DNA from 3 places in the Lacrimispora struthionigena genome. Region 2 is predicted to be linked to each of the others. Evidence: a T-box and tRNA genes for the amino acid it is inferred to sense, from the RefSeq annotation. Region 2 holds a T-box; the other regions hold tRNA genes.

Region 1 (10,575 bases), 670 kb from region 2:
TTGTCCAAACCACAATACGTCATCATTATCACCGCTTCAACATGGTTTGTCCAGGGAAACATATCCACTCCCCACGCCTTCTTCGCCTCATAACCCTTTTTCTTAAAATACTCCAAATCCCGAGCCAGTGTCTCCGGCCCGCAAGACACATACACCACTTTATCCGGCCGCATTTTAGATACAGCGTCAATAAACTCCTCAGTGCTTCCGCTTCTTGGGGGATCCATAAACACCACGTCCACATGCTCTCCGGATTCTGCCATATTGACCATGAATTTTCCTGCATCATTACAATAAAAGCTTGCATTCTTTATATGATTCAATTTTGCATTTTCAATTGCATCACGTACTGCATCTTTATTCAATTCCACGCCAATCACTTCTTTTACATGGCTGCTGGCAACAATTCCGATTGTACCGATTCCACAATAAGCATCAATAATTCTTTCTTTTCCAGTCAGCCCCGCCGCTTCAATGGCCTTCTTATAAAGAACCTCTGTCTGCACTGGATTTACCTGATAAAAGGATTTGGAGGATATGCGGAAACGGCATTCGCAGAGAACATCTTCTATATAGCCCTTGCCATAGAGTACATTCTCCTTATCTCCAAGCACCATGCTGGTTCCCCTGTTGTTTAAATTTTGTATCACTGTGGTAATTTCCGGATGGCGTTCTCTCAGTGCCTTAATAAAATTGTTTTTTGATGGAAATACCGGGGAAGCTGTTACAAGCACAACCATAATCTCACCAGTCGTAAAACCCCGGCGGATCAAAACATGGCGCAGCAGACCATATCCTGTATCCTCATCGTAAGTACGGATTTTAAAGGATTTGAGCATTCCCCTGATAGTTCCGATAATCTCATCTGATTTCTGATCCTCAATGAGGCAGCTTTCCACAGGAACAACAATATGAGAATTGGCTTCATAAACACCAGAAATAGGATTTCCCTTTCTGTCATGGTCAAATACGGCATGTACCTTATTGCGATAATGATAAGGATCACTCATCCCAATCATAGATTCCAGACGGCAGAAGGGCTTTAATAGCGTTTCAAGATCTTTTTGTTTCTGCTCCAGCTGTTTCTTATAAGGCAGATGAAGGAGCTGACAGCTTCCACATCTTCTATAAACAGGACACTGAGACGAATTTCCCTGGCCACGTTCTTTGTGGAATTTATTACCTGGTCTCTCATCATTTCTTATCTTATCATTTTGAGTCTTATCATTCCGAGTTTTATCATTTCGAGTCTTTCCATCTTGTCTCTTATCACTTTGTTGGGTTCTGGAAAATGTTTTTTCATTCTGCACTTTTCCATTCTGCCCCTTCCCATTCTCTCCCTTCCGGTTATACATCTTCTCACTCCGAGTCTCCACTCTTGGTTTCTTCCCGCTTATGGCTTTTCCTCCTTGTGTCCCCACTCTCCCCTTATTATCACTTGCAAACTCTTTCTTCTCGGTTTTTGCCGCAGGCTTTTTACCTTCTATACGAAACTTTTCTTTCTTCAAACGATTATCTATCATTTCATTAATCCGCCTTTTCTTCTCTGTTATCAAAAGCTATTATAGTATATTCTTCCCCATAAAACCACCGAATTCCGTTGTTTATTGAAAAACTATTGCATTTTTGCCATCGGCGTTTATAATAATTCAAAAAGAGAAAAGGAAGAATTGACAAATGACTGATGCAGACAACAGCTTCTATATAGATAAAACACTTTATAATGGACGTCCCGCATATTCTTTGGACCGATTGGAAAAGGAGACTCGCACCTATGATCTCTTAGACCGGCTTGAAATCCCTTATCAACGTCTTGACCACCAACCGCTTCCCACCATTGATGCCTGCCGAGAAGTCGATACCCTGTTAAACATTGATATCTGCAAAAACTTATTTCTCTGCAATGCAAAAAAAACGGAATTTTATTTGCTCCTGCTGCCAGGAAAAAAGAAATTCCGTACTGCCTGCCTTTCTAAACAAATCGGCTCTTCCAGGCTTTCATTCGCTGATCCGGAGTTTATGATTCAGTTTCTTGATATCACACCTGGCTCTGTTTCTGTTCTTGGACTCATGAATGATAAAGACAACAAAGTTCAGCTCCTTATTGACAAAGATGTGCTCTCCTTTGAGTTCTTCGGATGCCATCCCTGCATCAATACCAGCAGCCTGAAAATGAAAACAGCCGACTTAATTGACCGGATACTTCCTGCCATAAACCACAATTATATTCTGGTGGATCTTCCTGATGAACCGGATTCTACAACGCATTGAAAAACTAAAAAAGGGCAGGATTACTATCTCCTGCCTGATCTTTATTTATCTTAATATATCTTACTTTACCTGCCAGATATTGTCATGATAAGAGGCAATCCGGTTCTTGCCTGCCTGCTTGGCATAATACATGGCACGGTCCGCCTGTGAAAAAAGCCTCTGGTAGTTCTCTTCCTTCTTCCCAGTACTGGAAACGATTCCGATGCTGACGGAAAGGCGTCCTTCCCCTTCCGGTACCGATTTCTTTGCCCGCTTTAACAGCTTTTCCGCCCGCTTGTACACATCGGGTTCGGAAGTAAATACTACGAATTCATCGCCGCCGACCCGGCCTACCAGATCCGGCTCCGGGAAAAGATCACAGAGCATTCCGCCGACTTTCATAAGAATGCGGTCTCCTGTGGGGTGGCCGTAGGAATCGTTAATTTCTTTGAAATTATCAATGTCAATCATGCACAGCCAGCTTTCTGAGTCGCCTTTTAACAGCTCATCGACCCGGTATTCGAAAGCTGATTTGTTGTAAACTCCTGTCAATCCGTCTTTTAAAGACTTTAAAAGCAGTTGCTCTTCTCGCGCTTTTGATCCGCTGATATCCTGAAGCTTGCCGATCATCTTAAGCGGAGCCGTCTTTTTGTCTTCCCAGATAGCGGTTAAATTACAGCAGCACCAGTGAAATGGTTCCCCTTTCTTTGACATACTGAATTCGAAGGACCGCATCTCCCCTTCATTGGGTGCATTATCTCTGTGCTTAATAAAAAAGCGCTCAAATGCCTGTAAATTAATTTGGCCTTTTGCATTAGCTGAAAGATACAGCCGCTTCTCTGGATAGGAATACTCGAACAATACAGTGTCAGTAAAAAAACTCATGTTTCCGTACAGCTGCTCTGCCTGGCTGAAGCGGAAAGACTCCTGTATGATTCCCTTACTCTCACTTTCTAATTGTCTTTCTGAATTTCCTGTCATGATACTTCCCCCTGTACCTCACGGAATCCTTTATTACCCGTCTTTTCTATATGTATATCATACATGATAACGCTTTTTACCCGTATATGCAACTTGTTTTTGGAGCATTATTACGCATATAATACGTAATGTCTGGTTAAAATATCCTTTATGATAAACCAAGAGGTGATAATGTTGAATGAACAATTTGTCAGGAACCGAATCACAGAACTCCGCCTGAAGAAAAATATTTCGGAATATCAGATGAGCTTAGATCTGGGGAAGAATAAAAGCTATATTCAAGGTATTTCTTCAGGACGTTCTATGCCATCCATGAAACAGTTTTTCGAAATCTGTGATTATCTTGAACTTACTCCCATTGAGTTTTTTAATACAGAAAAAAAAGAGCAGACTCTTTACAGGGAGGCCGCCGCAATTTTAAATGAATTAAGCCTCGAAGATCTGGAAGCGGTTTTTCCAATTTTACTGCGGCTCAGGGCGAAGACGGACAGAGAAAAACAGGCAGAACCTTAAATCACTAAGGTCCTGCCTGTTTTTTATATTGCTCTGGTCTGCTCTTTCAGCCAGATAGCTTCTTCCTCTGTCAGATGAGGGGCTACCGCATTATAAACTTTTTTATGATAATCATTTAAAAGTGTTTTATCCCGTTCTGTCATCAGTGACGTATCTAGCGCCTCTAAGTCAATTGGTACCATAGTCAGAGGTTCAAATTCCATAAACTGACCGTATTCATTCAATTCTGCTTTTTTACATACAATCATGTTTTCGGTTCTTACTCCGTGGCTTCCCTCGATATAAACTCCAGGTTCATCAGAAGTAATCATACCTTCTTCCAGAACGCAGTTGTCCTGACGCTCGGCAACCATACGCCAGCGGAAACCATTGGGACGCTCATGAACATTGAGAAGATATCCAACTCCATGCCCTGTACCGTGGTCAAAGTTGATTCCACGGCTCCAGAATGGTTCTCTGGCAACATAGTCAAGTGTCAGACCTCTGCAACCATACAGGAACTTTACAGCTGCCAGACGGAGCATGCTGATGACTGTAAGGGTAAAATGCTCCCGTTCCCCATCGGTAAGGGGGCCTACCGCTATGGTTCTTGTTACGTCAGTGGTTCCCTCATAGTACTGACCGCCGGAATCCACCAGGTAAAGTCCTCTTGGTTCAATGGCAGCATTGCTTTCTGAGGTTGCCTTATAATGACACATGGCGGCATTGGATCCATAAGCTGAGATGGTGTCAAAGCTGATTCCTAAATTACCTTCCTGCTCAGAACGAAGCTTATCTAAGTATTCCTGAGCACTGATCTCGGTGATTTCCTGCTTACCAACATTCTGCTTCAGCCAGTAAATAAATTTCACCATGGCTGTTCCGTCTTTTATATGACCCTTTTTCATATTTTCCACTTCAACAGGGTTTTTAATTGCCTTCGCCAGTACAGAAGGATTCATACGATCAATGATCCGGTTGGAAGAATCAATTCCTTTTACAATGGCGTAATTGGTTCTGCCTGTCTCAAGGAGAATTCTCTGATCTCTTAACTGGCTGACAGAAGCATAGATGTCATTATAAGGACGCACCGTTACGGAAAGAACTTTTAAATATGCCTTTACCTGGTCATTTAAGGTTTCTTCATTTATAAACAGGTAGAAACGCTCCATTGTCACCATTGCATAGGAAAGAACAACCGGATTGCAGCTTACGTCATTTCCCCTGATATTCAAAAGCCATACAATATCATCCAGTGAGGTGAGAATATGAGCGGTTGCTTTTTCTTTTTTCATTTCTTCTCTTAAATCACTGATTTTTTCAGCTGCTGATTTACCGGCAAACTTTTCGTCAAGAATCCAGACCGGCTCTTTTGACAATTGGGGACGATGCTTCCAGATCTGATCCACAAGATCCTCTTCATATGCCAGCGTCACATGTTTATCTGCCAGCTTTTCTTCAAAATCCAGTCCCTGACGGCAATTTACAACCCGTCCGTCAAAGCCCAGCTTTCCGCCTTCTGGCAGAACTGCTTCTAAATATTCCAGAATTTCAGGTACTCCCGGATTACCCATCTTTCTCAGTTCTACACCAGTGCCGGAAAGCTGCTTTCCTGCCTGAACAAAATATCTGCCGTCTGTCCACAGACCTGCTTCATCTTTTGTGATTACAGCAGTTCCTGCGGAACCGGTAAAGCCTGTCATAAATTCTCTGGCTTTAAAATATTCACCTACGTATTCTGATTCATGAAAATCAGAGGTTGGAATCATATAAGCGTCCATATGGCGCTCTGCCATTAAGTCTCTTAACTGTTGCAGTCTTTCACTTATCATTGCTTTGCTTCTCCTTTGGTTTCAAAATAATTTTCTATTGCCTCCGTAATGCCCTCGCTATATGTGGGGTGGGCGCGCATGGCCAGCCGGAGCTGTTTGGCCGTTAACCCGTTTGCAATTGCGGTTGCCATCTCACTAATCATATCCGTTGCTCTGGGACAGACAATCTGGGCTCCCACCAGAGTTCCGGAGTATTCCTCAAATACCAGATGAATAAATCCGTTCTGCCTGCTGGTAATAATGGATTTTCCATTGGAACGCATGGAATAACGGCCACATCGCACATTCATATTGTTTGCAATGGCCAATTCTCTGGTAATTCCCACCGATGCGATCTCAGGCTCTGTATAAATGCAGCTGGGAACCACCGGAAGTTTCACAAACATTCCGTTTGGTACAACGCTAAGGCGGATGGTATGTTCGATCCCTGCGATCTTTTCCACTACATAAGTTCCCTGTGCAGCAGCAACGTGAGCCAGCAAAATATCTGATGCCACATCTCCGATGGCATAAATTCCGGGCTCACTGGTCTGAAATTCTGAATTTACTTTTAAACGGCCATTCTCCACCTCTAAGCTTACATCTTCTCCCAGAAGTTCGTCAATGCAGGGAATCCGCCCTGCTGCTATCAATATCTGGCTGGTACGAATGGTCTGTTCCTGCCCGTTCATTTCAAAGACACAGGCAAGTCCGTGTTCTTCCTCTTCTTTAATTTCCTTAACATTTGCCAGGCAGTGAACCGTAATTCCTCTCTGCTTCAGCTCTTCTTCCAGTGCCTGTGACACTTCTAAATCCATGGGTCCCAATAGATGGTCTTTCTGTTCAAGAATTGTTACATTGGAACAAAGCGCGCTGAAAATGGTGGCAAACTCCACTCCGATCACACCTCCCCCAATCACGAGAAGGCGGTCATAATTCCAGGTATCTGAAGCAAGCAGCCTCTCACTGGTTAACACTCCCGGCAAATCCACTCCCGGGATATCGGGTATGGCACATTTTGCTCCTGTGGCTATTATGAGATGATCTGCAGAATAAAAATCTTTTCCTTCCGGACCACTCACTTCCACCGTTTTATTTCTACGTATCACAGCCGTACCGGTGATGACTGTAATATTCTCAGCTTCAATCAAATCTGAAATGCCTCTTCGGTATGATTTCACCGAGTTTTTTTTGTAATGCTGCATCTTCTTAAAATCAAAGGAAATAAAATCCGTAGATACACCAAATTCATCGCAGTTTTGAAGCTCTTTAAATTTGCTGGCGGCATGGAGAAGGGATTTTGTTGGAATGCAACCTTTATTCACACAGGTTCCTCCAAGCTTTTCTTTTTCCACAATGGCCGTCTTTAACCCCAAAGAAGCAGCCTTTAACGCGGCAGTATAACCGCCCGGCCCTCCTCCAATGATAATGATGTCATAATGTATTGCCATGAAACCTCCTACTGCCGGATCAGTCCAAAATGAAGGCAGGCATTCTTAATTCCATCCTGATCGATGGCATCTGTAATATAATCTGCTGCCCGCTTCAGCTCATCCATGGCATTGCCCATTGCAATTCCGATTCCTGCAGCCTTCACAATATCATAATCATTCATGCTGTCCCCAAATGCAATCGTCTGGGAAAGAGGAATCTTATAAAAGTCGCAAAGTCTTGCAAGCCCTACCGCCTTAGATGCCTTTCGCTCTACTACATCTGCCCCTTTCTTGTCCGCAAACATATGAACGTGGATTTCCGGGAACTCCTCTTCCATGGTTCTTGCACCAGCTTCGTCTCCGATATAAGCCATGGTTCTTACATCAAGATGTACCAGCTTATCGGCATCTGCAAAATTTCTTCTGCATTCTCCCCATAGCTTCCTGTCATGCTCTGCAACTGTCTCCGGGTTTACATAATAGTCATATTCCCCTACCGTGGTGCCAACACTGTATGGTGTGGTCTTTGCATAGGCCAGAATCTGCTTTAAAAGATTTTTATCAAAGAAATGTTCATAAATTACGGTCTCTCCCACAGTGACCTTGGTTCCATTGAGGTGAATAATTGCATCCGGCCGAATCTGATCCCTTATTGCAGTACTGAATATGGAATCCATGTCTCTTCCAGTTGCCACCACTATGGTATAATTCTCCCTCAGTTTTTCGATTGTCTCCATCGCACTTGCCGGAATCGACCAGTCTTTATGATCAAGCAGCGTCATATCTATATCAAAGCTTACGATTGGTTTCATCTATTTTCACCTTTTTTTCTTCCTGATTAGTCTTGTCTATTCCATCATATATTAAATTTTGAAATATTTCAACAAATATACTTTACCAATTGGAAATTTTCTGCTATAATGTCTGAGTGTCAGGAAACGGAGTATGGCGTAGCTTGGTAGCGCGCTCGGCTGGGGGCCGAGAGGTCGCAGGTTCAAATCCTGTTACTCCGATTGACGATTGCAATATTAGTACCGGATTTCCCATTAGATAGGAAACCGGTGCTTTTGGTTTACCGATAAATGTATGGAGACATAGCTCAGCTGGGAGAGCATTTGCTTGACGTGTAAAGGGTCGCAGGTTCGAATCCTGTTGTCTCCATTAAATATGAACCCTGGTAAATACAAGGATTCCTTGTGTTTACTGGGGTTTTTGTGTTTTAAACCTTACAGTAAACTACCTAATAAAGCACGGATATACCCATAAATACAACACGATATCACACGAAATATCACACGAAATCACATTATGGAAATGATATAATTCACTACATTAAAGGCGGATCCATGTATTTGGATTTCCGCCTTTTGTAATGTAGAATCTCTCAGAGTCCTAAAAAGCCTAATTAACTTGGTAATATGTGGATTCGCTTGACATTTCGAACAAACGTTCTTATGATTATCTCCAGGATGTGATCATAAATGAAAGCAAAATGTGAGTTTGAACCAGTCTTAAATAAGTGTCCCTACTTTGTCCAGTGGAACAGGAGTGTAACTCTGATAATAGCTGTTGTGGGTTTTACAGAATACCCAGTACAGAAAGTATCCCTCAGTATTTTAGGCAGCCATGCTGGTACGAGCAATACTATAAAAAGCGATAATATAAGGCGGGTCCGGAATACCGGATACCCGCCTTATATTAACTATTCTCTTACTCTTACATATACACGGCCAATTATATTACCGTCTGTATCTTTTGCACTGATTAAAACCAATCCTTTGCTCAGTGCTGTGACTTTTCCTTTTGTAGTTACATTGGCTATTGATGAATCCATAGGAGCCCAAGTGATATTTGCTGTGTTAGTAAAATCATCTGCTGTTAGTCTAGCTGTCTCTCCAACTTTTAAATCAATTGCAAGTCTGTAATCGTCTGCGTTCTCTACAACTAATACGTTTATGTAGTCCGTGTAGGAGCCGTCCGCACTCTTAACTGTTATAATAGTATTACCAGGGGCCAGAGCTGTAACGATTCCCTTTTCATTTACTGTGGCAACCGTTGGTTCTGAAGAAGTCCAGGCCATCTGTGTATTAATATTTAAGTCATCATCTACACTTAATCGGAGTGCTTCGGATACCTCTAATACCACTTTTAATTTAGAGTCGGATGCAGGAGGTGTTTGAGATGCCTCTGGAGTAGCCGAGGCTTCATTAGAATTACCACTTTCCCTGCCATCGACGATTGCAGTTATAATATAATAGTATGTAGTTCCATTTGTGACATCAGTATCTGTATATGAAGTTTCTGTTATATCGGTTGCAATGGTTGTATATGGACCTCCGGCAGTTGTGGATCGCTTAACGGTATAACTTGTCGCGTCGGTTATTGCGTCCCAAACTAAGTTTACTTTGGAATCTCCACCGGTAGCCTTTAATTGGTTATCCGAACTAATAGTTACAGTATAGCCTTCCATTGAAGATGAATTTAAACCACCAATAGCGTAAATTTTTCCATTTATTTCTTCTGATTGGAAATAACTCCGTTCTGCAGCCATAGGTGCTAACGCCGTCCATGCATTAGTTGTTGGATCATATACCTCTGCTGAAGATAAATTTCCCCTGCCACTATTTCCACCAATTGCATATATTTTCCCATCAATTACCTCTGATTGTAAATAACCCCGTCCTGCAACCATAGGTGCTAATGTCGTCCATTTATTAGTTGTTGGATCATATACCTCTGCTGAAGATATACCATAATTGATTCTAATTCCACCAATTGCATATATCTTTCCATTAATTACTTCTGTTTGAAATAAAGCTCTGTATTCAGACATATTAGCTAATCTTGTCCATTTATTAGTTGTTGGATTATATACCTCTGCTGAATTGCTGCCATTACCATTACCTCCACCCATTGCATATAACTTCCCGTCAATTACCTCTGTTTGAAAATTTTTTCGGGCTTCAGACATAGGTGCTAATCTTGTCCATTTATTAGTTGTTGGATCATATACCTCTGCTGTCGATAGAACTCTATTATCATTATATCCACCAATTGCATATAACTTTCCGTCAATTACTTTTGTTTGAAAATCAATTCTGGCTTCAGACATATTAGCTAATGTCGTCCAACTATTAGTTGTTGGATCATATACCTCTGCTGAAGATAAATTTCCCCTGCCATTATTTCCACCAATTGCATATATCTTCCCGTCAATTACCTCTGTTTGAAAACGATACCTAGTTTCAGACATAGGTGCTAATGTTGTCCAACTATTAGTTGTTGGATCATATACCTCCGCTGTCGAACCGCCACCAGATCCACCAATTGCATAAATTTTTTCATCAATTACTTCTGTTTGAAAATAATACCTAGTTTTTGACATAGGAGCTAAGGTAGTCCATCCCATTTTAACATTATCAGTTTCTGGATTAACTTCATCAGCAAATACAGTAACCTGCCCTAAAAATAATACACAAAGTATAAAACAAATGCACGTTGCCAATCTTTGCAATACTTTCTTACTCATACATGTACCTCCAAAATTTATCTTTTGTAATTATTGTTGTTAAAAACATTCTAAATCAATAAATAAAGTTACAGAAAAG
Region 2 (10,575 bases):
CCTGTGTCACTTCCCGACAGTATTTTACAGTCCCAATCTGATATTTTTGTCTTACCCTCACTTATTTGGAAATGATCGGCAGGGCTGAGAATGATTCTAAACCAATCCCGGACAGCAAAAAAACAGCCGGACACGATTCAGTTCCGTGTTCGACTGTTTTTTCATACAAAATTATATTGTCGATTTTTTAAAAGCTTTAAGAGAGCTGGGAAAGACGTTCCTTCACCTGTTCCATCATCTGAGCATATTTCTCAAGTTTTGCTTTTTCTTCTTCGATTTTGGCCTCAGGCGCCTTGCTTACGAATTTTTCGTTGCTTAACATGGCACGCACACGGGTCAGTTCCTTTTCCAGACGTTCTTCTTCCTTTTTCAGACGGTCAATTTCTTTTTCAATATCAACCAGTTCTGCAAATGGCATATAGATGACAGCCTGATGGATCACTGCAGAAACCGCATCCTCGTCGATTCCTGACTTGTCCTTTTGTATGAACACCTCGCCAGCATAACCAAGGGTCGCAAAGAAAACTTTGCTGTGTTCAAAGATATCAAGTATTTCCTGGTTCTCAGAAACTACATATACCTTTGCCTTCTTGCTGGGAGGAACATTCATGGAGGTTCTGACATTTCGGATACCTCTTACTGCTTCCTTAATGGTTTCTACCGCCAGCTCTTCCGCTTCAAATGCATATTCTTCCCTGTATTCCGGCCAGTTTGAGATCATGATCGACTCTTCTTCCTCCTGAAGATTACAGAAAATCTCCTCCGTTAAGAACGGCATATAGGGGTGAAGAAGTTTTAAGGAGTTAATTAAAACCGTTTTTAAGGTCCATACAGCAGCATTCTTTGTGGTGTCTTCTTCATTCCACAGCCTTGGTTTCACCATCTCGATATACCAGTCACAGAATTCTTCCCAGATAAAATCATAAACTTTGGAAAGAGCAATTCCAAGCTCATATTTATCCAGATTTTCTGTCACATCCCTGGCAAGAGTATTGGCTTTTGACAAGATCCATTTATCCGCCATGGTAAGCTCAGAAAGTTCTGCCTTTGCATCAGGAGCCTTTTCAATATTCATCATGATAAAACGGGAAGCGTTCCATACTTTATTGGCAAAGTTTCTGCTTGCCTCTACCCGCTCCCAGTAAAAACGCATATCATTTCCAGGAGCGTTTCCGGTAATCAGTGTCATTCTAAGAGCGTCTGCGCCGTATTTATCGATAACCTCCAGAGGATCAATCCCATTTCCCAGGGATTTACTCATTTTTCTACCCTCGGAATCTCTTACCAGTCCATGAATCAGTACGGTGTGGAACGGAAGCTCCCCTGTCTGCTCAATTCCGGAGAATACCATACGGATTACCCAGAAGAAAATAATATCATAGCCGGTTACAAGAACGCTGGTAGGATAGAAATATTTTAAATCCTCTGTATTGTCCGGCCAGCCAAGGGTTGAGAATGGCCAGAGGGCTGAGGAAAACCAGGTATCAAGGGTATCTTCATCCTGGGTAAAGTGAGTGCCTCCGCACTTTGGACATACATCTGGTGAATCCTTGGAAACAATAATCTCATGACACTCATCACAATAAAAAGCCGGAATTCTGTGACCCCACCAAAGCTGTCTGGAAATACACCAGTCCCGGATATTTTCCAGCCAGTGAAGGTAGATCTTATCAAAACGTTCCGGAACGAATTTCAGCTTGCCGGTTTTCAATGCTTCGATTGCCGGTTTCGCCATCTCTTCCATCTTCACGAACCACTGCTGTTTTACCATTGGCTCTACTGTAGTCTTACAGCGGTCATGGGTACCAACTGCATGGGCATGGGGAACTACCTTAACCAAAAGTCCCAGTTCTTCCAAGTCCTTTACAATTGCCTTTCTGGCTTCATAACGTTCCATACCGTTATACTTGCTTCCTGCAAGACATATGGTAGCATCATCGTTCATAATTGTCAGTTCAGGCAGCTGATGTCTTCTTCCCACTTCAAAATCGTTAGGGTCATGAGCCGGAGTGATCTTAACGCATCCGGTACCAAATTCTTTGTCAACATAGGAATCTGCAATCACTGGAATCTCTCTTCCAGTCAGGGGAAGTATTAACATCTTACCAATAATGTCCTGATAACGCTCATCATCGGGATTGACTGCTACTGCCGTATCGCCTAAGAGGGTTTCCGGTCTGGTGGTTGCAATTTCCACAAATCTGCCTTCTTCACCGGCAATGGGGTAGTTTATATGCCAGAAAAAGCCATTCTGGTCTTCATGCTCTACCTCTGCATCAGAAATAGAAGTCTGACACACAGGACACCAGTTTACAATTCTGGAACCCTTATAGATAAAACCTTTTTTGTGCAACCGAATGAATACTTCCTGTACTGCCTCGGAACAACCCTCATCCATGGTAAAACGCTCTCTGTCCCAGTCAGCGGAAGATCCCATCTTGTGAAGCTGGTTAATGATTCTGCTTCCGTAATCTTTTCTCCAGTCCCAGCATTTTTCCAAAAAGCCATCCCGTCCCAGATCTGCTTTCTCAATACCCTGGGCTCTTAAGCTTTCAATTACTTTTACTTCTGTGGCAATGGCTGCATGATCCGTTCCCGGCTGCCATAAGGCCTCAAAACCCTGCATTCTCTTATAGCGGATCAGAATATCCTGCATGGTATTATCAAGGGCATGTCCCATATGAAGATGACCGGTAATATTGGGTGGGGGCATCACAATGGTAAATGGTTTCTTATCCTTATTTGGTTTGGCATGAAAATACTTTTTGTCCAGCCATTTCTGATAAAGTTTGCCTTCAATCCCTGACGGATCATAGGTTTTTTCCAACTCTTTCATAATCTACTCCTTTTGTCAGCTCGTTATTTGGGAAAACAAAAAGCCCTCTGCATCCGAAGACACAAAGGGCGTATAAACGCGGTACCACCTTTATTATGGCAGATTCTGCCATATCTTTACGGCCTTTAACGGGGCCACGCGTGAAAGCCTACTGTATATTAATCATTCAGCTTTCCAGTTCCGAAGCTACCTTCCGCAAACACTACCTTAACCGTCTTTCAGCCAGTGAACGGTTCTCTCTTTCAGGGTTATGTGCGTACTCCTCTTCATCAATACCTTTTCCTGTTATCTAGTATATGATAGAAGTTTTTTGCCGTTTTGTCAAGACATAATATTACGGTATTCCTTCTTCCACTTGGAAACCAGATCTCCTGCTCCCTGAAAACGCTTGATGGGATCTTTCTGGAATAAGTTTTCCAGCTCAAGCAGGCTTTTTGCCTTCCCTGCGTTTTCGTTTGCCACCGCCCGCTCATCTTTGCATACTTCCTTTAATTCTTCCGTCATCAAAGACAAAAAACGTTCTCCCGGCGTCACAGACGGGTTCCACTGGCTTAAGTGGCAGATCTTTTTTAATACTTCCTCATTGTTAACCAGGTCATATGATTTTTCATAGGCTCTGCATGCTTTATCCATCAGAAACAGCCGGGCATAGGCAGCACCTAAGTTATGATAGACTTTTGCGGTAAAACTGTCACTGCCCCGTTCCGCTCTTGCCATATCAAGGATTCTGATATAGATAGAAACCGCCTTGCCGTATTGATTCTTCTGAAACAGGAAATCCGCCTTTTGCTTTAACAGTTCAGACTGGGGTAATCTTCGAAATGCAGCCAGCTGCTGACGAAACCGTCCCACTTCCACCGCGGTGTAATAATCACATTCGTGAAGGATCATCGCCAGAAGCTCGTCTTCCTCTTCTCCGCTCTTCTGCCATTTTTCCAGCTTCGCTGCAAAAAAACCCATATCCAAATCTTCCCGGATAAACTCCAGCAGGCTCTCATCCACAAAGCCATCCAGTACAAGAAGGGGGTGATTATAAATCACATAACAAAGTTCCTGGGAGGAAAAAATACGTACTCCCAGATATTCAAAATAAAAAGGCCGTTTTACCGGTTCCTGCCGGCACAAAATCAGGCTCATAGCATGACCTCCTGCCTGATCACCGTATCGGTTGCAGGAAACAATTCTCCAAACCCCTTATCCTTTAATACCACCGCCATGGTTCTCTCATCCAAAAAGCCAAAGCTGATTCCCAGTCTGGTTGTCCGGTCCGGGCGGTTGGGGAATCCCTCCAGGGGTATCTTTACCAGCCTCTTTTGCTTGGGATCCATGGGTGTTACCATAAATTCCACATAATCCTGTTTGTCTACGATTAAATCAACACTGCTTTTTGCCTCATACCAGTTGTCCCCTGCTGCAGCAACTACCAGCTGACTCTCCCGTTCCTTATGAAGTACACGTAAGGATACCGTAGAATGAAGATGGCCGTCACAGATACAGATAAACGGATAAGCGCTGTTATCCTTAAGATAATCCATACCTTTAAAAGCAGCTCCTCTGGCAAACAGTTCCGGCTCCATATAAACCTTTTTTCGGGAACAGAGTACTTTCATGGAATCTTTTGCCCAGTCATGGCGTTCGAACCCTTTCCCTGTTAGAAATACAGAAGAAAAGAGTTTCTTTTGCAAAAGCCTGTCTGCACAGGAGCTTAAGATTTTATCTGCAAGCTTTCCGCCGGAAGGGGTATCTAATATATCCAGATTAAAGCTTTCTTCCAAAGCCTCATGCTCTGCAATCACCATCATTTTCCGAAGCCCTCTCTGAACCTTAAGCTCATGATAGTGAAAGGAGTCTTCTGACAAATCAAATACGCCCACCTGATTGCCCCATACTTCTTTTTTCTGGCTCAGCACATAGTAAACAAAGCTTTCTGTATGGCTGATAATATGAACCTTCTCCCGCTCAATTCCAAGGGAGTCCGCACAATACATCAGCGCATCCATCAATTTTGTATCCACTTTCTGCATGGTAATTACCAGCTCTTTAATCTCCTCACAGAAGAATTCTTCCATAGGGAGCTTCATTATCTTTTTCAAAAATAGCTTTAGTAAGTCAAGACCTTCATATTTTGTACCGCCTAGTGTTGCAGTACCGTCTTTTCTTACCATCTTTATCAGCTTGTCCACAATGATGCCTTCACCCACAAGAGTATAGGCGTATGCTTCTTCTCCTATGTACCAGGCTTCCTCATCCTTTTTCTTACAGATAACCGTAGGAATACTCCATGATTTTTCTCTGTCATGGCAGCATATCCGGGTATAGGCATCACACAGATCAAGCCCTATTATCAGTCCGTCCATTGACATCCCCTTATCTTACATCAGTGAAAATATTTCTTCTGCAGCAGCATTCTTCTTTAAATACTCCTGCATCCGTTTTTTAAGCCCCGTCTCGTCCTTCAGATTGAGAGACAGGCTCATTTCGTTTAAGCAGGCATATCTGCTGTCCGAATCTTCCGGTGTCACGCCTGCCTCGCAGCTGACGCTTCCCTCTTCCTTTAATACCCATTCCTCATCAACCAGTTCTTTTACCCGGTATTCCATGATTTCGCCTTCAAACAGTATCTTCTGTTTTACGAAAACACCCTGATACATACGGGTTATATCCTCACTGTGATATTCTTCTTCATCAGGAAGAATCCGGATCTCAAGTTCTATTTTAGAATCCCGCTCTGCACAGTGGGAAATCATGGCCTTATCCATGATATCCTCTGGCATGGCCATATATTTCGCCAGCTTTTTATAGTATGGAAATACCAGACGTTCTTCCAGTAAAAGGGATACCATGCTTTTTAACAATTCTTTCTGCTCTTCATCAATGGCCGGCAGCTGAGAATAATATCTGGTCAGAGCCAGTAAATAGATGGTTGGAAAACGGCCTTTCTGAGCCGCCGTCTGTATGATCCCTTCCAGATACGAAAATACCCACTCTTCCGGCTCTTTCTCATTCATAAAATAGTCGGTGCACTTTATGGTAAAATATGCTTTTACAATGCTCTCACCCGGCTCTTTTCTGCTTTGGTACAGATGAAAAACCTTATCAAGTCTTAAGGTGTCTCCGCTGAACATCATCTGTGCGGACAGACGTTCTTCCAAGTCATAGGTTTCCACATGAAGAGAGACTCCCTGCAGCAGAATCCGGTACATCTGGCTGCTGAGACCATTATAATGTTCACACAGGTAATCCAGAAGAACACTGTCGTTCTCCTCTTCTAAAAAAGCAGTATATGCCAGATGGAGTAAAAGCCCATCCTCACGGAAGAGATTCTTAAGAATCATCTCCGTGCAAAGCTTATGAAGCTGTTTGGAACTAATTCCTTCGGCGCCGAAATCCCGGATCATTTTATAAGCTTCTTCCATGTGATTGTTGCGGATCAGCGTATCACAGACTCCGGCCCGTTCCTGCCTGGTAAGTACCTTTTTATCAAGCTTTAATAAGTATCCGGCTCCCTCTCCCTGTTCCGGCCCGGTTTCTGACTGCTTCTGATAATATTCAATGACTCTTGAGAGCAGCAGCTTCTGGTAAAACGGCCGCAGATTGGGATCTTCCAGTGTGCTTTCCAGAATCTGAACCTCTTTTGCATCTTTCGCTCCGTCAGCCAGAATCTGATCACAAACGCGAAGCCGAAGCATGGAATGCTTTGGATACAATTCAAAGCACCGTTCTTCCAGCTCGGTCCGTTCCATCACCGGATCCTTCTTATATGGAATGTTGGCGTACCGGTTTCCATAGGCATCCTGGAAAAGCAGAATGCTGTGTTCGGAAAACAGGGGTACATAGGCAACTCCGTCATTTAAAAGAAATGCATCTTCCTGTGTCATCTCTTCATAGCAGACAATTACATATTTCATTTTTTTATTGCTGCATTCCACACGGTAAGAGCGCAGAATAGAAGGAAGCACTTTTGCCATGGATAAATCCACTACTTCCTTTAATAAAATACGCTCATAGATGGCAGCCAGGTAATTATCAATTCTGGATTCAAAAAGCTGTTCTGTGGCAAATTTTTCAATGACCCGTTCATAAGCCTGATAAAGAGGATCAACCGGCTCTAAATATACGAGAACATTCTTATATAAAACACTTCTGCTGTAAAGATCCAGTTCGCTTCCACCATAGGAAAAATAAAGAAGCACTTCCTTAGGAAGCAGATAGCAATAGTTTTTTGGCAATGCATAAATATAGTATTCATAAAGCCTGGTCAGGCTGATTCCCGCTCTGATTCCCTTCTCATACCAGGAAAAGGCCTCCAAGTTACGGCACTCCCCTTTGATTAACAGGGAACAGATGGCTTCTAACACCTCTTTTTCAGATGTCTCTTTGTACAGTCTGCAAAGCATCCGGTAATGCAGCCGGTTATAATGCTTGGCTGTGAGAGTGAGTCTGCAGATCTGCGTGATCAGCCCTTTCTCTATCATGCCTTTTCCTGCAGAGGAAAACAGGATCTGAAGTTCCATGGGACCAATGGCACGCATCAGGTCCGGAGCGCTGTTTAAAACACGGCATCCCCACACATAGAAAAAGGGGCTTCTTACCCCTGCTTCATATTGACGCTTGAGGATTGCCAGTAATGCAGGAGGATTCTCAAGCAGCCGGCTGTCTGATTTTGTCAGAAGTCCAAACAGATAAAACAGATGCTGATCTTCTTCCAAATATTTCTTCATCAGACGGACTAAAGATTCCCTCTGGTATTCATCGGGCTGGATCTCAAGTCTTAAATACTGGTAATAACAGTAAATCTCTTTCTTTTCCTGTCTTTGTGAAAGAATCTCATCCCGGCTTTCATCGAGGAAAAGGGCAGCTTCTGATTTCTCTCCGGCAAACAGACGGCACTGCGCACGAAGCAGTTTAATAAGGCCTGACTCTCCCTTCATCAGTTCGATTTCATCCAGTGCCTTCTCCATCTCTTTGCACAGGGAATCAGCCGGTTCTTTCCCTGTCTCTGCTTCCAGGCGGAGCCGCAAAAATCGGCCGAATGCCTCTTTTGCAAAGGCGTCCTCCGCCGATATTCCTCCTCCGGGGTTACATACCGATGTTACTGGTATTAAAAAGCACTCTTCCACTCCGTTTATCTGAATTCTGCCATAATTTTCTCCCTGATGCATACGATCCGGGTGTACAAGAAAGGGCAGCTCATATCTGTCATCTTCAAAATCCTGCTCGCCAATAGTCTTCTTTGGCAGCTCTATAAAATCACAGTCTGTCGTCACTTCCAGATTGATATAGCCCCAGCTGCTTCGCTTTAACTCAACCCAGTCTTTAACAACATCCTCCAGTTGTCCATATCTGCGTTCTGCGGTATCCACCGATAGTTCAACCGGCTTTTTTACCTTTAACGCTACAAGAAACTCTTCCAGTTCCTTTCTTCTGTCAGGCCGGCCCTTTAATCCGTCATAAATTGCCCTTACGTGAAGGTCTTTCATAAACGGGGCCGTAACAAAATCGCGGTACTCAAATAAGCGAAGAGCCGTATCCATATCTTTTTTTGCAGTATCTGCAAAATTCTCTGCTGTCGTTAAATCACTCAGTGCTTTCCCTGACGTGCCAAGCTCTACCCGAAACGAATAAGGGACTTCCTTCTCGCCGCCATTGGTAACCAGATAAAAAGATCCCTTAATTACGTCCCCATCTTCCATGAAACTACTGTTAATCTCATAGACAAGATGGTTGTATGTACCTCCAAACGACCCGCTTATCATACGAACGCGGTAATCAGAGGAATATGCAAGCCCTTTTATATGCAGGTTATTCTCACTGGTAACGACAAGTTCCCGTCTCGTGGCTCCGCCTGAACGCACCACATCATCAATTCCCGATGGGGTAACCTTTATCTTTGGAATTTCTGAATCAATGATGCCCTTTGCCAGCCTGTTGATTCGTTCTCTCATAGTACCACCTGTATCTTCAATTTCATTATGTTTTTCATTTGCTTCATTTGAATTACTCTATATTCTAACATATTTTCTATTGATTTAAAACCCTAAAATTGGTATGATAAATAAAAACTGTTGAAAAAAGGACAAACTCATTATGACAACCAACGAGAAAGCATTATTGCTTCATGAAAAATGGGGCGGAAAGCTGGAAATCACTTCCAAAGCAGCAGTAAAAAGCAGGGAAGATTTAGCCCTTGCCTACACCCCCGGAGTAGCAGAGCCATGTAAGGTAATCGCGGACAATCCGGAAGCTGCCTATCAATATACCATAAAGTCCAACACCATTGCTGTTGTATCCGATGGCAGCGCTGTTTTAGGACTTGGTAATATCGGACCACTTGCAGCCATGCCGGTTATGGAAGGAAAAGCCGTATTATTTAAAGAATTCGGGGGAGTCAATGCCATTCCCATCTGTTTAGACACACAGGATACAGAAGAAATCATTAAAACCGTCGTTGCCATTGCTCCTGCTTTTGGCGGAATTAATCTGGAAGATATTTCAGCGCCAAGATGCTTTGAGATCGAAGAGCGGTTAAAGAAGCTGCTTTCCATTCCAGTCTTTCACGACGACCAGCACGGGACTGCCATTGTAGTTCTTGCCGGAGTGATCAATGCCCTGAAAGTAACAGGGAAAAAGAAAGAGGACTGCCGTGTGGTAGTAAACGGCGCAGGCTCTGCCGGTATTGCTATTACCAGACTTCTGCTGTCTTACGGATTTTTGCATATCGTCCTTTGCGACCGGGCCGGTATCCTTTTTAAAGGAATGGAGGGCTTAAACTGGATGCAGGAAAAGATGATGGATTGTACCAACCTGGAAGGTCAGACAGGAAACCTGGCTGATGCCATGAAGGGTGCCGATGTTTTTATCGGAGTATCAGCTCCGGGGATTGTAACAGAAGAGATGGTCTCTTCCATGAATTCTGATTCCATTCTTTTTGCCATGGCTAACCCGGTACCTGAGATCATGCCGGATCTGGCAAAAAAGGCCGGCGCCAGAGTTGTTGGTACAGGAAGATCTGATTTCCCTAATCAGGTCAATAACGTAGTAGTTTTCCCAGGTATTTTTAAAGGTGCACTGGAGGGAAGGGCTGCTGCCATTACAGAAGAGATGAAGCTTGCTGCTGCTGAGGCCATTGCCGGTCTGGTAGCGCCTTCGGAAATAAATGAAGACAATATCCTGCCTGAGGCTTTTGATCCCCGTGTGGCAGATATTGTCAGCCGGGCGGTAAAAGACCATATCCGGTAATAGAAAGATGGAGGTTATCCGATGCTCTCAGAACCTATGACACTATATAAGCTGATGATTCTATACATGCTGAAGCAGGTAAACTTTCCCCTGACCAGTGCACAATTATCTAACTTTTTTCTGGAGCATGAGTATACCACATATTTTACGTTAAATCAGGCATTGAATGAACTGTTAGAGGCAAGACTACTGCATGTGGAGACCAATCACAACAGCAGCCGGTATGACATTACCAGAGAAGGGGAAGAGACTCTTTCCTTCTTTGGCAATAAGATATCACCGGCCATTGTCCATGACATGGATGAATATCTCAAAGAAAACAAGTTCCGTCTCCGCAACGAAGTTGGTGTAACAGCAGATTACTATAAATCCACAGCCCAGGATTACATTGTTCACTGCGAAGTAAGGGAAGGTAAGAACTGTCTGATTAATCTGGAACTATCTGTCCCGGATAAAGATCAGGCAGAAATCATGTGTGACCACTGGAAGTTAAAAAGTCA
Region 3 (10,575 bases), on a different contig from region 2:
CTGCTGCAGAAGCAGCAACTTCTGCACCCTTTGCAACCACAGCGCTGCCGGCAGTAAAATTCACATACTGGTTGGGATATAAAAATGGTTCATACTCATTTGACAGCGTTACATTTAAGCTGTTATTGGATTTTACCGCATATTGGTTTCCAGAAACCTGTTCCAATACCCGGACGGTATAGGTTCCGCTTCCTTCCGTCAGAGGAAATACCTCATACGCCGATCTGGAATTCAAATCATAGGTATAAGTCTCGCCTCCGCTTTTTATAACCTGGACCTTAATTTTAGCTGAATTACCTGTATACTGCACCATCACATATCCATGGCTGGTATTGGATGCATCTAATAGAACGGAATTGCTGTTGTAAGTAACCGTTCCTGACGCCTGGGGAACCTTAACACTGCTTCCCGCAGGTTTGGAATAAAGAGGAACTGCCTCATCTTTAATTGTAACAACCGTTCTCCATTCTGTGGCTTCTGCTGTCTGATCAGCAGAAGCAATCCGGTTTGCCGGAGCACAGCCGTTTAAAGAAAACAACAGGGCTGCGCAGACGGCGGCGGCAGCCATACCTTTTTTTCTCATGGTCATCATCTCCTAAAAGTTATCCCAGACGCTGCCTTACAATCTCATAAGCCAGCACTCCTGCAGCTACTGAGGCATTGAGAGAATCAATATTTCCCTTCATCGGAATGGAAGCGACCATATCACAGGTTTCTTTTACCAGTCTGCCCACTCCGCTTCCCTCACTGCCAATAACAAGACCAATGGGTCCTTTTAAATTCAGGCGGTACATGCTTTCTCCATCCATATCCGCACATACGAACCACATTCCCTTTTTCTTTAAATCTTCCATCACAGCGGTTAAATTGGTTACTTTTGCAACGGGTGTATAATTAAGTGCACCTGCTGAAGTCTTTGCCACTGTAGCTGTTAAACCAACTGCTCTCCGCTTCGGTATAATAACACCGTGGGCTCCTGCAAGGTTGGCTGTACGGATAATGGCTCCCAGATTGTGAGGATCTTCAATTCCGTCAAGGAGGAAGAGAAACGGCGGTTCTCCCTTTTCTTCTGCTGCCTTTAACAAATCTTCCACTTCTGCATATTCATAAGCAGCAGCATGGGCGATCACACCCTGATGGTGACCTTCCTCAGACATCTGATCCAGACGCTCTCTTTCAACAAAGTTAACAATGGTATCTGTCTTCTTGGCTTCCCTTAAGATTGATTGAATGGGGCCATCGGATACACCTTTCTGCACATACAGCTTGTCAATGGTCTTCCCGGAACGGAACGCTTCAAGTACTGCATTCCTTCCTTCTATTGTAAATTCTTCTATCATTCCAGTTCTCCTATTCTGTTAAGCCCCCTGCTTACCACCCAAATCAAACGTTCCAGCTTTCCGCTTAAATAGAGATAACCGCATAAAGCTTCAAACCCGGTTGCGGTTCTGTAATCTGCCACTGTCGCATGTTTGGCTGTTGTGGCAGATTTGGCATTGCGCCCACGTTTGTATACGGCAATCTCCTCCGGAGTCAGTTCTTCTCCTTCCACCAGACTTCTGATGATGTCAGCCTGAGCCTTCGCATTCACCAGTCTGGCGCTTTTCTTATGCATGTTATTCACCTGGGTGCTTCCGTGATTCATGACTTTCGTCCGGATAATCAGTTCATACACCGCGTCTCCGATATAGGCCAGTGCAAGTGGAGAATAACTGGTAATATCCACCTTCTTTAATTGAAGTGTATCTGCAAAATAATCTGCAAATGCAGACAATGATATTATACTCTCTTCCATTTTACACCTTCCCTGGTGTCCTCCAGTACTATGCCCTGATCCAACAGTTTACCCCTGATTTCATCAGCCAGTGCAAAGTCCTTGTCTTTTCTTGCCTGCTGCCTTGCAGCAATCATAGCTTCAATCTCTTCCGCAAGAATCACTTCTTCTTTTTCTGTGATAATTCCCAGAATATCGCAAAGCTTTTCAATGGTGTTTTTCAGCAAAGTAACATACTCCAGAGAGCTTTCCTCATCGGTAGTGGAGTTGCTTACTTTCACCAGTTCAAAAATTGCGGAGATGGCATCTGCCGTATTAAAATCATCGTCCATGGCGGCTTCATATTTCTCCACCAGAGCATTAACCTGATTTTTGTCTTCTTTTTCAAGCAGTCCTTCTGTCTTAGCTGTAACTTCCAGACCCTTTAACTTATCAACTGCAGTCAGGATGCGCTCCAAACCATTTTTAGAAGACTCCATTAAATCAGCACTGAAATTTAAAGGACTTCTATAATGAGCACTGAGCATAAAGAAACGCAGTACCTGAAGATCATATTTTTCACTGATATCACGAACGGTAAAGAAGTTGCCCAGAGACTTTGACATCTTTCTGTTATCAATATTAAGAAATGCGTTATGCATCCAGTATTTTGCAAATTCTTTTCCGTTAGCTGCCTCACTCTGTGCAATCTCATTCTCATGATGGGGGAAGATTAAATCCTCACCGCCTGCATGAATATCGATCTGGTCACCCAGATATTTTTTGGACATAACCGAGCACTCAATGTGCCAGCCTGGACGGCCGTCGCACCAGGGAGACTCCCAGTAAGGCTCCCCTTCTTTCTTCGGTTTCCACAGTACGAAATCAGAAGGATCTTCCTTTTCCTCTTCTCCGGTTACTTTCAGTTCACGAAAACCGGACTGTAAATCCTCCAGGTTTTTATGAGACAGTTTTCCGTACTGATCAAATGACTTTGTACGGAAATAAACGGTGCCATCCTTGGCTGCATATGCATGGCCGGACTCAATTAAATGTGAGATCATATCAAGCATTCCGCAGATTTCTTCTGTAGCAAGAGGATTTTTGGTTGCCGGCTTTACATTCATGGCTTCCATATCCTTTTTGCATTCTTCAATGTATCGCTTTGATACTGTATCCGCATCAACGCCTTCTTCAATGGCTTTTTTAATAATCTTGTCATCCACATCAGTAAAGTTGGAAACAAAATTCACATCGTAGCCCTTATATTCAAAATATCTCCGTACTGTATCAAATACGATCATCGGACGTGCATTGCCGATGTGGATCAGATTATATACCGTAGGACCGCAGACATACATCTTCACCTTCCCTGCCTCTAACGGTATGAATTCTTCTTTTTGTCTGGATAATGTATTAAATATTTTCATGCTGTCTCCCTTCTTCTCCTGTTATTCATGTTTGCAGCAGCCTTTACAGCCCTGACAGTCGCTTTGCATGATTTTTTCATCATAACAGTAATCTCCGACAGAAGTCAAAAGAACAACGGCCTGTGAGGAAATCCCTTCTCCTCTTCCGGTAAATCCCAGTCCTTCCTCTGTTGTCGCTTTCACATTCACTTTGTCAACCGGCAGATTCAGCGCGTCAGCCATATTCTTCGCCATAAGCGGTCTGTATGACAAAAGCTTTGGTTTTTGGGCGATCACAGTGGAATCAATATTCTCCACAACATATCCGTTTTCTTCCAGCAGATCTGCCACATTCTTTAACAGTTCGATACTGGAGACTCCTTTATACTTAGGATCTGTGTCAGGAAAATGTTCCCCGATATCTCCTAATCCGGCTGCTCCCAATAAAGCATCAATCACTGCGTGGGTCAGCACATCTGCGTCCGAATGTCCCAGAAGTCCCATCTCGTATGGAATGGTCACTCCTCCCAGAATCAAATCTCTGCCTTCTGCAAATTTATGAACATCATATCCCTGTCCAATTCTCATTATTTTTCCTTTCCTATATAAATAGATCAGATCTTAAACGATCATTCGAAGTTTCTTACTGATACAACGGATCTCCACATCATTCTGGCAGAAACAGCTTTCTCCATCAACATGTACCGCCATGGGGCGATCCATATGAATGTGAATCTCTTCGCAGGAATAAAAGCGGATTCCTTTGTTTACAGATTTTTTTCCCATAAGGGAATTAAGCAGTACACAAATCAGCTTACTCTTCTTCCGGTTATTCATCACGCAGACTGACAGTTTTCCGTCTTCAAAATCTGCATCCGGCGCAAATTTAAATCCTCCGCCTTCATATGGATGAATATGGGTGGAAATGAAATAAGCATGGTTAAACTCAATCTTTTGTACTCCGTTCAGGACGATATATCCCTTGCAGGGCCTGGCTGATATAAGTTGTCTGACGCCCACAAGCAGATAGGACAGTTTTCCAATTCTCAGTCTGTGAAGCAGCCCTTTCGTTCTGGAATACAACAGATTATGACAGACAGCCGCGTCCATACCGATACCGGAACTGACCATAAAGCGGCGATGGGAGATCTCACTGTCTCCATATGATAATACTCCATAGTCCATCAATTTATAATATTTGGGGTGCAGAATCTTATTTAAACATCGGATGGGATTCTTCGGAAGTTTTAAGCTTCTTGCAAGATCATTGCCAGATCCTGCCGGAATATAACCAAGTGTAACACAACTGCACATGGAATATCCATCAAGAATCTCATTGACTGTTCCATCGCCTCCAACTGCGATGATTACATTGGATTCTTTACATCCTTCTGTTAAATTTTTTGCAAATATCTTTGCGTCCCCTGGCTTTTCAGTTAAATATGCCTGATATTCCACACCGGAATCGTTTAAAGTCCGTTCCAGCTTATCCCAGATAATTTTACCCCGTCCGCAACAGGAGTTCGGGTTAACAATAAAATAGTACATGGAATCCCTCCGCTTTTTGCTATTTGTAAGTATAACATAAAAGATCAAAAATGAATATAAAAAAAAAGGAAAAAGGTCTGGGTGCCTTGTCGAAAAAGAAAGATTTTTGCAATCTATGAGTTTTTTTATCAAAACATTATATTTTTATTGCATTTTTTACACACTTTTTATATAATATTTATAAATTTATCAGTCAAGCTTGAGGACAACTGCAAGCAAATAAAATTATCGGGGGTATTTACCATGAGAAAAGTACAATTATTTCTAGTTGCTGCACTATTGGTCGCAGCATTCAGCATGACTGCTTATGCAGCTGAATGGAAAAATAACGATCAGGGGTGGTGGTATGAGAAAGATGACGGTTCCTATCCGGCTAACAAACTAGAAAAAGTTGGGGAATACTGGTACTATTTTAATGAAGCCGGTTACGCTCAAGCCGGTTTTGTTAAGCTTGATACCGGATGGTATTATCTACAAGACAACGGAGTCTGCCAAAATCCCATCGATCCTGCAACGCAGCTGCCAGTAGGTGCTCCAAATGGCGGTTGGATTGTATATGATGAATTTTTTGGAACCAAAGAAGAGCTTGGTGCTGTATATTACAATAACTTTTACTGGATAAAGTTTTATGATGTGCAAGAGCCAGATAGTTTTAATGCGAACACAGGCAATTTTATCGGGTCTTAAAAGAGGTGCGATTGGTCAGTGTCACAGATGCTTGCCAATCGCTTTATCAAAATCATTCGGGAAAGCAAAAAAACACATTTTAATCCGACTTAGACATCAAATTAGAATGTGTTTTAAGTAGCGGAAGGGAGATTCGAACTCTCGACACCACGGGTATGAACCGTGTGCTCTGGCCAACTGAGCTATTCCGCCATATTCAATTGTTTGATAAGCGTTTGCTTATCAGTGGGACCTACAGGGCTCGAACCTGTGACCCTCTGCTTGTAAGGCAGATGCTCTCCCAGCTGAGCTAAGATCCCAGTGCCTGTCAGGAGCTTTTATTTTCTCTCGTTCCCGACTGCTTCATTAGTATAATATGAATTGTATTAATTGTCAACACTTTTTTGTCAATTTTTTTCTTTTTTTACAATGTCTTGTAAAACCCTGATTCCTGCGAGGTTTTCTCCACTTATCCTTCTGTATGAAACAGGTCAAAAAGCTCTTTATAGTAGGTTTGATAGATACTTCCTTTTCTCCAGATAAAAGAAAAATCATGAAACAATTCAAAATCCTCCAGATGAATCTTTCTTAAGATCCCTTCTTCCAATTCCCGTTTCACAGCCGTCTCATATAAAAATGTAATCCCCGTTCCTTTTGCAGTCATCTGTTTTATGGCACCAATACTGTTGATCTCCACCCGGTTGGTGAAATCCTGGAGAAGAAGATTTTTTCCTTCCAGATACCGTTCTAACACATATCTGGTTCCAGAACCGGACTCTCTGATAAAAATCCGTTCTGAAAGCAGATCCTCCACCCTCTTTACTTCCTTATGAAATTTATAATCCCCTGCACAGACTGCCGCAAACGGCTCTGAAGCATATACCAGAAAGTCATACTCCTTTTTTTGGAAAAATCCTTCCACAAGGGCAAATTCAATCTCCCCCTCATTCAACTTTCTAAGAAGTTCTTTGGTATCCGCCACAATCATCTGAACAGAGGAATCCGGATATGCCTCTAAAAATCTCATAAGCGCTTCCGGCATCTTGTATTCCCCGATGGTCATTGTTGCTCCAAATACCAGATGCCTCTTTTTCTCCGACTGCTGCATCATGAGTTTCTTTAAATGCAGTTCATCATCTCTCATGGTAATGGCTGCTGACAAAAGAGTTTTTCCGCCATCTGTCAGACTTATTTTTTTTCCTGTATATTCAAACAGCCGGACTTTATATTCTTCTTCTAAATATCTGATGTGCTGGGAAACTGCTGGCTGGGTAATACTTAGTTCCCCTGCTGCTTTGGTGAAATTCATATGCCTGCATACTGCAAGAAAGGTTTCCATTCGAAAATCCAGCATTTATTATTATTCTCCCTTTTGGTGTTTTTTTAATCATAACATATTTTTATCATATGATAAATATTTATAATTTTATTTTATTATAATTTTTATATATAATTGCCTCAGATCAAAAAGGAGGAATTTACTTATGAAAAAATACGTTCCAGGCCTGCTTTTGTGCCTGATCCTTGCAATACCTGCCTGGTATCTGGGAAAACTGATTCCTGTTGTGGGCGGGCCGGTATTTGCCATACTTCTTGGCATAGGTGTTGCACCGTTTTTAACCGGAAAAGAACAGATCAGGCCGGGTATTGCCTTTACTTCAAAAAAGATCCTTCAGTACGCAGTTATTTTACTGGGATTTGGCATGAATCTATCCACCGTATTACAAAAAGGAAGACAGTCACTTCCTATTATTGCTGCCACCATCACCACTTCCCTGGTGATAGCATATATTTTGTTTCGAAAACTGAAGGTCCCTGAAAAAAGCGCAATCCTCATCGGAATCGGATCTTCTATCTGCGGCGGCTCTGCAATTGCTGCAACAGCACCAGTCATAGATGCGGATGATAATGAGATTGCCCAGGCAATATCAGTTATTTTTCTATTTAACATTGCAGCTGCGCTTTTATTTCCGGCTCTGGGCACAGCCCTTGGCCTTTCCAATGAAGGATTCGGTCTGTTTGCAGGGACTGCCATTAATGATACTTCTTCCGTCACTGCGGCTGCTTCTGCCTGGGATGGAATTTACAAAAGCAATACGTTAGAGGCTGCAACGATTGTTAAATTAACCCGGACACTGGCCATCATTCCCATTACACTGTTTCTGGCGCTGTACAGGGCGGGGAAAGAGCAGAAGAACTCCAAAGAAAAACTGGGATTAGGTAAAATTTTTCCCTTTTTCGTGCTGTATTTTCTATTGGCTTCCATTATTACCACCGTTTTTCATCTACCCCATTCCGTGACCGGACAGATAAAGGAGCTAAGCAAATTTTTTATTATTCTCGCTATGGCCGCCATCGGTACCAATACAAATCTCCCCAAATTATTGAAAACCGGAAAGAAGCCGATAATCCTGGGCTTTTGCTGCTGGGTGGGAATTTCAGTGGTCAGTCTTACCTTTCAGATTGTGTTAGGAATCTGGTAAATATTTAAATAATAAAAGACTGGGGGGAGAGTATCCAAGCCTCTCCTCCACAGTCTTTCTCATTTATTTTATAAATACAGATTTGCTGTTGTTTTTATTCTCCCGGACTTCCAGCTGGGAAATACTGTGTACAAACTTGGAGAACGTGGAGTAACCGTAATCCTTTACTTTAAAATCAGTAAATTTACGATGCATTCCGTTCCCAAGTGCTGCCAGCTCCATTCCATTCTTACCGCTGCCTTTGACCAGTTTTACAGCATAATCATCAAGTTCCTGCTTTCTGGTACGGTTGTCCTTCATACGGACAGTCACTACATTGCTGGTCTTTCTCAGTTCAAAACTATCCATCTCTTCGAGAAACTTGGACAAAGAGCTGTATCCGTAATTTCTCACATCAAAATCCGAATATTTTTTAACCAGGCGGTTACCGATTTCTCCCAGACCAGTTGCCTTGTTCTTATCCTCATTCTCCAGTATTATGGAAGCAATATCCTGTTCAATCACTTCTTTTCCAATGGCACCACCGCCAGTTCCCTCTTCGTCCTGATCCAGTAAAACTTCAAGATTGGTAAATACGGTACAGGCAGCACGGAAAGACTTTGGTGTTTTTTCCTCTCCCATTCCGATGACTTCCTTACCCGATTCCCGCAGACGGCTGGCAAGACGGGTAAAATCGCTGTCACTGGAAACAATACAAAATCCATCTACATTATCCGTATAGAGCAAATCCATAGCATCAATAATCAGAGCGGAATCGGTTGCATTCTTTCCTACTGTATTGGAAAACTGCTGAATCGGTGTGATGGAATTCTCAAGAAGTTCCATCTTCCACTTGCCCATCTGGGCGCTTGTCCAGTCACCGTAAATTCTTTTGTATGTAATTACCCCGTATCGGGTCATCTCATCCAGAATACACGTAATGTACTTGGCGGATATATTATCCGAATCAATCAAAACTGCAAATTTCTTATCACTCAATCGTCTGCTCTCCCGTCATAATTGTTTTACATTTTATGTCAATTCCCTTGACTTTGTCTCTATTATATTTCATTTTCTTCATTATTACAATAACATCACAATGGGTAATCTGGGATAATTTTTGCAACGTAATTTTTTATTTTCGTTCCATAATAAAAAAGAGTTAAAGAATTCATCAAAAGAAGGGAGTGTTACTATGAATTCAGTAGCTGTTAAGGAATGTGAATGTGAAACTGCAACACCCAGCAAAACCGTAGCATTAGCCATAGCAACCGTTCCCATGCAACCGTGGGAACAGCCTTACGATCCAAAGACTGCTTTAAAACACGGAACCATTTTCCCCAGTCTTGATTTACCATTTTACGTAACAGGAGGGGAACAGCCATGATCGATCGAAATAACCTGCTCAGTCAGATAACTGAGATCAGCTTTACCGTAAATGATTTAAACCTTTATCTGGATACCCATCCTCTTGATGAAAATGCCCTGAATGCATTTAAGGACGCAATGACTCAGAGAAAACAGCTGCTTCAAACCTATGCCGATAACTTTGAGCCGCTTACCATGAACTGTATCTGCCCTGACAGCAACAACAAGACAAAGTCAAACACAAAATATCCGGACCAGAGACATTTTACCTGGAGCGACGGACCGCTTCCATGGGAAGGAGGTGTATTCTGATGTGGAGTTATGAAAAAAGACTGCAATTTCCTGTAAATATTAAAAATACCTGCCCTAAAACGGCTTCTCTGATCATCAGCCAGTTTGGAGGTCCTGACGGAGAGCTGGCAGCTTCCATGCGTTATCTTTCCCAAAGATACACTATGCCATGCAAGGAAGTGGGAGGACTTTTAACTGATATCGGTACGGAAGAGCTGGGGCATTTGGAGATGGTTTGCTCCATTATTTACCAGCTTACAAAAAATCTGACCATCGAACAGGCAAAAACGGCTGGTTTTGATGCTTATTATATCGATCATACCACCGCATTATGGCCTATGGCTGCCGGAGGAGTTCCTTTTAATGCATGTGAATTTCAGTCAAAAGGTGATGCCATCACTGATCTGGTAGAAGACCTTGCTGCAGAACAGAAAGCCAGAACCACTTACGATAATTTAATTCGTATGATTGCAGATCCAGATGTAAGAGAACCTCTTAAATTTTTGCGTGCGCGGGAAGTGGTTCATTTCCAGAGATTTGGTGAGGCTCTGGAAAATATAAAGACTACGTTAAATCCCAAAAACTACTATTATTATAACCCTGAATTTGACAAGCAGTTTGTAAAGAAAGAAATGTAAGATTTTGTGATCAAAAAACACCTTTCGTTATTAGTAGCGAAAGGTGTTTTCATATCATTGTTTGTCAACGCTGTTCTTCATAGCTGTATTTCAACAGCTCATATATTTCATCTGTTACCCGATCATCTTTATAATACTCGTCAAGAAGGCTGATGATTTTAGCTGCAAATTCCGACGGAACCGGACGCGCTGCAACTGCCTCATGAAAATCCTTCTTCATATCACTGACCATTTCCTTTTTTTCCGGAACAGGCAGACCGTAGATCTTATAAAGCATTCCCATAGCCGCACACGCCTCATTGGGGGATGTTAAAGGCGCGTTTTCAAACCTGGTTTTAATTTCTACAGCCTGCTTATTAATATAAAATACCATGATATCGTAATTCCTTATACATTTTTTACTAACGCAATGTCAATCAGGGTGAGTTCCTTCGCCCTGT

The links. The T-box of region 2 lies ahead of ACOAOT_RS10690 (valine--tRNA ligase). A T-box ahead of a tRNA ligase gene usually reads a tRNA of that ligase, here a tRNA-Val.
Region 1: it has a tRNA-Val gene. The T-box ahead of ACOAOT_RS10690 (valine--tRNA ligase) is inferred to sense a tRNA for this amino acid. The anticodon was not compared.
Region 3: it has a tRNA-Val gene. The T-box ahead of ACOAOT_RS10690 (valine--tRNA ligase) is inferred to sense a tRNA for this amino acid. The anticodon was not compared.

What each region holds. Positions count from the first base shown of each region.
Region 1 is NZ_JBMBWP010000002.1:1,043,249-1,053,823, forward strand. It holds gene rlmD (23S rRNA (uracil(1939)-C(5))-methyltransferase RlmD) at 1-1,523, opposite strand, end outside; gene ACOAOT_RS13870 (prolyl-tRNA synthetase associated domain-containing protein) at 1,678-2,271, shown strand; gene ACOAOT_RS13875 (GGDEF domain-containing protein) at 2,332-3,231, opposite strand; gene ACOAOT_RS13880 (helix-turn-helix domain-containing protein) at 3,403-3,744, shown strand; gene ACOAOT_RS13885 (aminopeptidase P family protein) at 3,768-5,555, opposite strand; gene lpdA (dihydrolipoyl dehydrogenase) at 5,552-6,985, opposite strand; gene ACOAOT_RS13895 (Cof-type HAD-IIB family hydrolase) at 6,994-7,779, opposite strand; tRNA gene ACOAOT_RS13900 (tRNA-Pro) at 7,907-7,980, shown strand; tRNA gene ACOAOT_RS13905 (tRNA-Val) at 8,056-8,128, shown strand; gene ACOAOT_RS13910 (Kelch repeat-containing protein) at 8,670-10,496, opposite strand.
Region 2 is NZ_JBMBWP010000002.1:371,928-382,502, forward strand. It holds gene ACOAOT_RS10690 (valine--tRNA ligase) at 197-2,836, opposite strand; T-box leader at 2,898-3,118, opposite strand; gene ACOAOT_RS10695 (tetratricopeptide repeat protein) at 3,158-3,973, opposite strand; gene ACOAOT_RS10700 (DUF5716 family protein) at 3,970-5,193, opposite strand; gene ACOAOT_RS10705 (DUF5717 family protein) at 5,209-8,781, opposite strand; gene ACOAOT_RS10710 (NAD(P)-dependent malic enzyme) at 8,924-10,075, shown strand; gene ACOAOT_RS10715 (DUF4364 family protein) at 10,097-10,575, shown strand, end outside.
Region 3 is NZ_JBMBWP010000001.1:992,352-1,002,926, reverse strand. It holds gene ACOAOT_RS04615 (transglutaminase-like domain-containing protein) at 1-583, opposite strand, end outside; gene rlmB (23S rRNA (guanosine(2251)-2'-O)-methyltransferase RlmB) at 603-1,340, opposite strand; gene ACOAOT_RS04605 (Mini-ribonuclease 3) at 1,337-1,795, opposite strand; gene cysS (cysteine--tRNA ligase) at 1,780-3,183, opposite strand; gene ispF (2-C-methyl-D-erythritol 2,4-cyclodiphosphate synthase) at 3,205-3,750, opposite strand; gene ACOAOT_RS04590 (diacylglycerol/lipid kinase family protein) at 3,784-4,710, opposite strand; gene ACOAOT_RS04585 (hypothetical protein) at 4,954-5,397, shown strand; tRNA gene ACOAOT_RS04580 (tRNA-Met) at 5,516-5,589, opposite strand; tRNA gene ACOAOT_RS04575 (tRNA-Val) at 5,624-5,696, opposite strand; gene ACOAOT_RS04570 (LysR substrate-binding domain-containing protein) at 5,846-6,730, opposite strand; gene ACOAOT_RS04565 (YeiH family protein) at 6,861-7,859, shown strand; gene ACOAOT_RS04560 (NYN domain-containing protein) at 7,923-8,837, opposite strand; gene ACOAOT_RS04555 (spore coat associated protein CotJA) at 9,034-9,225, shown strand; gene ACOAOT_RS04550 (spore coat protein CotJB) at 9,222-9,518, shown strand; gene ACOAOT_RS04545 (manganese catalase family protein) at 9,518-10,135, shown strand; gene ACOAOT_RS04540 (DUF3837 family protein) at 10,200-10,508, opposite strand; gene carB (carbamoyl-phosphate synthase large subunit) at 10,523-10,575, opposite strand, start outside.